One region of the Rhodococcus sp. NFXS4 genome, then DNA from elsewhere that is predicted to be linked to it. Evidence: riboswitches for the same ligand, from Rfam matches in the RefSeq annotation. Region 1 holds a riboswitch; the other holds the start of a gene.
What was found. Region 1 has a riboswitch for S-adenosylmethionine ahead of J4E04_RS13335 (bifunctional o-acetylhomoserine/o-acetylserine sulfhydrylase). Riboswitches for the same ligand answer to the same signal wherever they lie in the genome.

Region 1 (4,021 bases):
ACCATGCCGAGGCCGTAGATCATCAGCGCCAGGGGCACCGCGGCCTTGGACAGACCGGCCACGTCCGTCAATGTCGTGGCGATGTAGGTGTACACGGCGAACATGCCGCCGAAGCCCACCATGCCCACGAAGAGGGTCATCCACACCTGCGTGCGCCGGAAGGCGCCCAGCTCGGTCCGCGGGTTCGTGGTGGGCATCGAGTCCAGTCGCGGCAGCCACACCGCGAGGGCGGTGACGGTGAGGGCACCGATGACGGCGACGATGCCGAACGCGCTGCGCCAGCCGAACGCCTGGCCGATCCACGTGGCCGCCGGCACACCGACGACATTGGCGACGGACAGTCCCATCATCACCATGGCCACCGACTTGGCACGCGCACCGGGATCGGCGAGGTGGGCGGCCACCAGCGCTGCCACACCGAAGTACGCGCCGTGCGGCAGTCCGGCGACGAAGCGGGAGGCCATCAGCTCGTGGAAGCTGGGCGCGAACACCGTGCCCAGGTTGCCGAGAGTGAACGCCACCATGAGGGCGAGAAGCAACGTCCGCCGCGGCACCCGCGCCGCGAGCGCGGCGATGACGGGCGCACCCACCACGACACCGACGGCGTAGGCGGAGATGAGGTGGCCGGCGCTGGGCTCGGACACCCCCATCGTGGTCGCCATCTCCGGGAGCAGGCCCATCGAGACGAACTCCGTGGTGCCGATGCCGAAACCGCCGAGCGCGAGCGCCAGCATCGCGACGCGTCGGCGGCGCACCCGCAGCCGATCCGCCGCGGGGTCCGCGGCAGCAGCGGGAAGGACGTCGAACGCGACGGAGGGGGGTGTCACGAGCTCACTTTCGGGTCTGCGCCCGTCGTCGATCGTTCATGATCGATTCAGAAGCGCTCGGGTGGTCAACGACGACGGGCGCCCCGAGAGGCGCCCGATCACCTGACCAGTCTGACCGTCGGCACGATCATTCGCCAATCGAACGATCGTGAGTTCGGCCACCCTCGTGCCGTCGACACCCGACCCGCTACCATTCCCGCCAAGGTCATGAGTGCCAGCATCGAGCCCCGGCTTGCTGGCCGGCAACCCTCCAACCGCGGTGGGGTGCCCCGGGTGATGACCGGGTTACTCGGCCCGCACGGGCCGAGAGCAAGCGCGGGCCCGTCTCCTCGGGCCCACCGACCGACGATCTCGGAGGTACCCATGTTCTCCCACCGACTGTGTTGTAGCCGGCGATAGGCCCCGACCCTTCTCTCCACGAAGATCGGCTCGCCTACTGCGCTCTGCACACGGTGAGGTGCCTCTCGTGCTGCGGGCGTGGCGGCTGCCGACGTGGACCCCACTCGAGCACTCCACTCGAGCACCACCCCCACGAGGAGCACGACACCCATGACCGATCACACTTCCGACACCGGTGCCACCGAGGGCGACGTCGTCGACGCAGCCGGAGCACCCGTCGAGGATCCGGCACTGAACTGGAGCTTCGAGACGCGGCAGGTGCACGTCGGACAGGTTCCCGACGTCACCACCCACGCGCGCGCCCTGCCGATCTACCAGACGACGTCCTACACGTTCGACAACACCGACCACGCCGCCGCGCTGTTCGGGCTCGCCGAGCCGGGCAACATCTACACCCGCATCATGAACCCGACGCAGGACGTCGTCGAGCAGCGCATCGCGTCGCTCGAGGGCGGCGTCGCCGCACTGCTCGTCTCGTCCGGCCAGGCCGCCGAGACGCTGGCGATCCTGAACATCGCCGAGACCGGCGACCACGTCGTCTCCAGCCCCCGTCTGTACGGCGGCACGTACAACCTCTTCCACTACACGCTGCCCAAGCTGGGCATCACCGTGTCCTTCGTGGACGATCCGGACGACCTCGACCAGTGGGAGAAGGCCGTCCGCCCCGAGACCAAGGCGTTCTACGGCGAGACCATCTCCAACCCGAAGAACGACATCTTCGACATCCGCGGAGTGTCCGACGTGGCACACCGCCACGGCATCCCGTTGATCGTCGACAACACCGTGGCGACGCCGTATCTGATCCAGCCTCTGAAGCACGGTGCGGACATCGTGGTGCACTCGGCCACCAAGTACCTCGGCGGCCACGGCACCGCGATCGCCGGCGTCATCGTCGACGGCGGTGGCTTCGACTGGACACAGGGTCGCTTCACCAACTTCACCACCCCCGATCCCAGCTACCACGGTGTGGTGTTCGCCGATCTCGGCGCTCCGGCCTTCGCACTCAAGGCCCGCGTGCAGCTGCTGCGCGACATCGGCGCGGCGGTCTCCCCGTTCAACGCGTTCCTCATCGGCCAGGGCATCGAGACACTGTCCCTGCGCCTCGAGCGACACGTGCAGAACGCGACGGCGGTCGCACAGTTCCTCGAGCAGCGCAAGGAGGTGACCAGCGTGAACTACGCCGGGTTGCCGTCCTCCCCGTGGTACGAGCGCGGACATGAACTCGCCCCGCGCGGAGCGGGTGCCATCGTGGCGTTCGAACTCGCGGGCGGTGTCGACGCGGGCAAGCGTTTCGTGGATGCGCTGGAGCTGCACAGCCATGTCGCTAATATCGGAGACGTGCGTTCACTGGTGATCCATCCCGCGTCGACGACGCACTCGCAGTTGACGCCGAAGGAGCAGCTGGCCTCCGGAGTCACCCCGGGCCTGGTGCGACTCGCAGTCGGTATCGAGGGAATCGACGACATCCTGGCCGATCTGGAGAAGGGTTTCCGGGCCGCATCTTGACACTCGATCTCCACTCGCCAGCCCGTCCGTCGGCATTTCCGCCGGCGGACGGGCAGGTGGGCACCGTGCACATCGGCGACGTTCCCCTCGAGAGCGGACGCGTGGTTCCCGACGCGACGGTCGCCGTGCAGCGGTGGGGCGAGGTCTCGCCCGCGCGGGACAACGTCGTTCTCGTCCAGCACGCGCTCACCGGGGACTCGCACGTGACCGGACCGGCCGGACCGGATCACCCGTCGCCCGGGTGGTGGACCGGCATGGTGGGTCCCGGCGCACCCCTCGACACCGATCGCTGGTGCGTGGTGGCGACGAACGTGCTCGGCGGGTGCCGAGGTACCACGGGTCCCGCGTCGCTCGATCCGGACGGTGTCGCGTGGGGATCCCGATTCCCGGCCATCTCCATCCGCGACCAGGTGGCGGCGGAGCGCATGGTCGCCGACGCCCTCGGCATCGACCGCTTCGCGGCGGTCGTCGGCGGCTCCATGGGCGGTATGCGCACTCTCGAGTGGCTGGTCTCCTACCCGGACCGTGTCGCCTCGGCACTGGTGCTCGCCGTCGGTGCGCGCGCGTCCGCCGACCAGATCGGCACCCAGACCACGCAGATCGCCGCCATCACCGCCGACCCCGACTGGCAGGGCGGTGACTATCACGCCTCCGGTCGCGCTCCGCGTGCCGGACTCGCCGTCGCTCGGCGCATCGCGCACCTCACCTACCGCACCGAGCACGAACTCGACGCCCGGTTCGGCAACGAGCCCCAGATCGGCGAGGACCCGCTGAACGGCGGGCGCTACGCGATCGCGAGCTACCTCGAGCATCAGGCGACCAAGCTCGTCGACCGCTTCGACGCCGGGACCTACGTGCTGCTGTCGGAGGCCATGAACCGGCACGACGTGGGCCGCGGGCGAGGCGGGCTCGAGGCGGCCCTGGGGTCGGTCCGCACGCCGACCATCGTGGGCGGCGTCGACTCCGACCGGCTGTACCCCCTGCGGCAGCAGCAGGAGATCGCCGATCTGATCCCCGGGTGCGACGGGTTGCGCATCATCTCCTCGCGCGACGGCCACGACGGCTTCCTCACCGAGCCCGACGCGGTGTCCACGATGCTCGTGGCCACCATGGCGTTGGCCTCCGACGCACTCGCGGCGAAGGACTGACCCTCACGCTCCCCTGTGCTTGGCAACTCTCACAAAGAAACCTGAAGTCCTCGAGGACGAGGGAAATCAAGTTTCTGGTTTGTTAGTGTTCGACATCGTGTGGTCTGCACCGCAGCGCTCGACGCTGCGGTGACCGAAGGG
Region 2 (4,021 bases), 370 kb from region 1:
CCGAGACAGCATCGCGAGTCGGACGGCCGTGTGTTCCGGCCCGTGTCCGCGGGTCTGCAGCGCGACGAGGGTGGCAGCGACCGCCGCGGCGGCCTCGGTGCGCGCGCGTCTCTGCACAGCCTGCCGTCGACGGGACCGGAGGTGGTCAGACGACCGTGCTCGCAGCAGTGACGGCGGGTGGAACCGGGTCGTGTCGCCGTGCTCGACGCGGTCACGACCGAGACGCTTCGCCCGGTACATCGCATCGTCCGCGCAGGAGATGAAGGAGTCGAGCGTCGACTCCACGTCGCCGAGGGCGAGCGCGGCGCCGTCGGGAGCCGTGGCCACGGCCGTCGTGGTGCCGATGCTCACCGTCACCGAGCACCGTGTGCGCACCGATCGCAGGACACGGTCCGCGAGATCGGCCGTACGCGCACCGCGGGCGACGACCAGGAACTCCTCGCCGCCGAGACGGGAGACGACGGCGCCCGCCGGAGTCGCCAGCACCACCGCTCGCGCGACGGACTGCAGCGTCCGATCACCGTGGGTGTGTCCGTGGGTGTCGTTGACGGCCTTGAAGTTGTCGATGTCGATGACGAGGGTGGTGACCGATTCGTGCCGCGACGCCGCGGCACCCAGCAGTTCCGTCAGACGGGGGAGTACGCCCCGGCGGTTCAACAGGCCGGTCAGGACGTCCGTGCGTGCGAGCACGTCGAATCGGTGACTCACCCGCACCATCGACCGCCGCAGGCCCCACACCAACACGACGGGGACGACGACGATGGTCAGGGACGCGCCGGCACTGATGAACGCGATGGCCGCAGATCCTGCCGAGGCGAACGACACCACGACGGCGGCTCCACCGGCAGCCACGGTGAACGACCACGCGATCGCGGGCGGCGACGCGGCCGCGGAGAGCACCGGGACGATGGTGAGCAGCGCGGCGATCGCGAGGGAACCCGCCGGATCGGTCACCGCCACCGCGGAGAACGTCGTACCGCACAGCATCACCATGCCCATGGCGACGAACTGGCGTTCGGTCAGCCGCCCCGAGCGCCAGATGATGCCGGCTCCCACCACGGCCGCAGCGACGGCGAGAGCGGTGGCGAGCATCGGGGCGATGCCGGGGAAGAACAGACCGGGCACCACCCAGCCCGCTCCCAGTGACAGGGCGGAACCGGTGATCGCCGTTCCCATCGCGATCGACCGGATGTCGAGCACCTGCCGTGCGGGTGTCTCGAGAGGTGACTCGGTGGGCGACGTCCGCGCGCCGCGGTGCGCTCTGTCGATGTGTGGCGTCACGCGAGCACCCCGGTCCCCGTCACCGGTGATCCGTCGTCGGCTGACCTCCACCGTGTACCCCGTGAATGTACCGACCGGGACGGTTCCGTCGCGGCGATCCGGCGCACGTCTGGCCGTGAGACCTCGGGCTCGTGACCACCGCGAACACGCGGTCGGTGCGGTTGTCACCCTTTCCGGTCATCATGATTCGAACTCGACGGATCTGAAAACTGTTGTGCGATTTGACGTCTCGAGACGTCGGCGCTACATTTTCCTCACCATCCAGAGCGACCGAGAGACCTGGCTCGTCGACGTCGCAGCAACCCGCCTCGAGTTCGAGTGTGTGGGTGCTACCGCCAGGACCGATGGAGGAGATCCGCCGATGAACACTGTGACGACCCGACGCCCGCACGTCCTGCGCCTGCACCTCGAGTGGTGTCGAGAGTGCTGCTGCGCCTGTACGCGGCGCTGACCAGGTCCCTCACTTCGTCCTCTCGAAAGGCACAGCGATGTTCGCTGCCCTCACGCACCGGTGCAGCCGGTGACTCAACTCCACGATCGACCGGTCGCCACCGACGCCGATGACGTCTCGGATCACGACCTCGTCGTCGCACGCACGGTGCACCCGTGGCGGTGGATCATCGCCGTCGCGACCCTGGTCCTTCTCGCACAGTTCGTCCACGGGCTGGTGACCAACGCCGGCTGGGACTGGGGCACCTTCGCTCAGTACTTCACGGCGCGGTCCGTCTTCACTGCTCTGTGGCTCACGATCCAGCTGACCTTCTGGGGCACCCTCATCGGGTTCGCACTCGGCATCGCTCTCGCGGCGGCGCGGTTGTCGCAGAACCCGGTCCTGCAGATCATCTCCTGGTTCTACATCTGGGCGTTCCGGTCGATCCCGCTGATCGTGCAACTGCTGTTCTGGTTCAACATCGCCTACCTGTATCAGCGTTTGTCCCTGGGCATTCCGTTCGGACCGAGCTTCGTCGAGTTCGACGTCAACAGTGTCATCAGCGGGTCCACTGCGGCGATCATCGGTCTGGCCCTGCATCAGGCGGCGTACTCGGCGGAGATCGTGCGCGCCGGCATCATCTCGGTCGATCAGGGGCAGCTCGAAGCCGCTGCGGCGCTGGGGATCCCGAAGCGACGCGAATTCTTCGCGATCGTGCTGCCGCAGGCCATGAGGGGAATCCTCCCCAACGCGGCCAACGAGGTGATCAGTCTCTTCAAGGGCACCTCGATCGTCTCGGTCATGGCCATCGCCGAGCTGTTCTATCAGGTCCAGGTGATCTACGGACGGACCGGCCGTGTCGTCCCGATGCTCATGGTCGCGACGGTCTGGTACGTGATTCTGACGTCCGTCCTGTCCGTGGTGCAGTTCTACGTCGAGCGGCACTACTCCAAGGGTGCACTGCGCACGGTGCCGCTCACGCCGATCCAGAAGTTGCGTTCGCGCATCGCCGCGCTGCCGCTGTCACCGAGGGGAGCAACTCGATGACCGCCGAGATCGAGACTGCGCGGTATGCGGTCGAGGTACGGGGAGTGCACAAGTCCTACGGTGCCCTCGAGGTCCTGAAAGGCGTGGACCTGGCCGTGCGGCCGGGGGAGGTCACGGCCATTCTCGGACCCTCCGGGTCGGGCAAGTCCACTCTGCTGCGCACGGTGAACCACCTCGAGAAGGTCGACGCCGGATCCGTCCGAGTGGACGGTGCCCTCGTGGGATACCGCCGCAGAGGCCGGAAACTGCACGAACTGACACAGAAGGAGATCCGGCGCCAGCGCTCGCAGATCGGCTTCGTCTTCCAGAACTTCACCCTGTTCCCGCACCTCACGGTGCTCGAGAACGTGGTCGAGGCACCCGTGTCCGCACAGCGACGTCCGCGGTCGGAGGTGGAACCCGAGGCTCTCGCACTCCTGTCGCGGGTCGGTGTCGCTGACAAGGCGCACGACTACCCGCGGCGGTTGTCCGGCGGACAACAGCAACGCGTCGCGATCGCCCGGGCGCTGGCGCTGCGCCCGAAGGTGATCCTGTTCGACGAACCCACGTCGGCACTCGATCCCGAGCTGGTGGGCGAGGTGCTCGATGTCATCCGCGGTCTCGCCGCAGACGGCGCGACGCTCGTCATCGTCACGCACGAGGTCGGCTTCGCACGCGAGGTCGCCGACACCGTGGTGTTCATGGACGGCGGCGTCGTCCTCGAACAGGGTTCTCCTGTAGAGGTGTTCGACACCCCGACCCACAGTCGCACTCGAGAATTCCTCTCCCGGGTTCTCTGATTCCCACGCACACCTCTCCCGAAAGTGACCTCTCCCATGTCTCGATCGTCCCGTCGCCTCGCGTCGGTCCTGTCCTCCGTCGCCGTCCTCGCGCTCGTCGCGTCCGCGTGCGGCGAACCCGCAGCCGAGAACACCGTGGTGTCCGAAGCCGGTGTCTCCTATGATCTCTCGCCCGAGCAGTCCGGGCGCATCCACACCGAGAAGGTGGACGACATCGCGGCGAAGGTGCCGCAGGCAATCCGTGATCGCGGAACCCTCGTCGTCACCGGAACAGCGGGTGCCACTCCGCCTCTCGGCTTCTATGCCACCGACGACACCACCGTCGTCGGATCCGAGATCGATCTCGCGAGCCTCTTCGCCGACGTCCTCGGTCTCTCGGTCGACCGCCGGACCGCGGACTGGGCCCAGAACTTCGTCAAGATCGATTCGGGCGAGAACGACGCCTTCATCTCGAACGTGACGGTCACGGAGGAGCGCAAGGAGA

Region 2: another riboswitch for S-adenosylmethionine. It lies ahead of J4E04_RS15080 (amino acid ABC transporter permease); the one in region 1 lies ahead of J4E04_RS13335 (bifunctional o-acetylhomoserine/o-acetylserine sulfhydrylase).

The regions. Positions count from the first base shown of each region.
Region 1 covers NZ_CP192221.1:2,855,375-2,859,395, forward strand. The annotation lists gene J4E04_RS13330 (MFS transporter) at 1-734, opposite strand, end outside; SAM riboswitch class IV at 1,031-1,149, shown strand; gene J4E04_RS13335 (bifunctional o-acetylhomoserine/o-acetylserine sulfhydrylase) at 1,377-2,732, shown strand; gene metX (homoserine O-acetyltransferase MetX) at 2,729-3,880, shown strand.
Region 2 covers NZ_CP192221.1:3,223,837-3,227,857, reverse strand. The annotation lists gene J4E04_RS15085 (GGDEF domain-containing protein) at 1-1,281, opposite strand, end outside; SAM riboswitch class I at 1,536-1,632, shown strand; gene J4E04_RS15080 (amino acid ABC transporter permease) at 1,802-2,758, shown strand; gene J4E04_RS15075 (amino acid ABC transporter ATP-binding protein) at 2,755-3,537, shown strand; gene J4E04_RS15070 (ABC transporter substrate-binding protein) at 3,574-4,021, shown strand, end outside.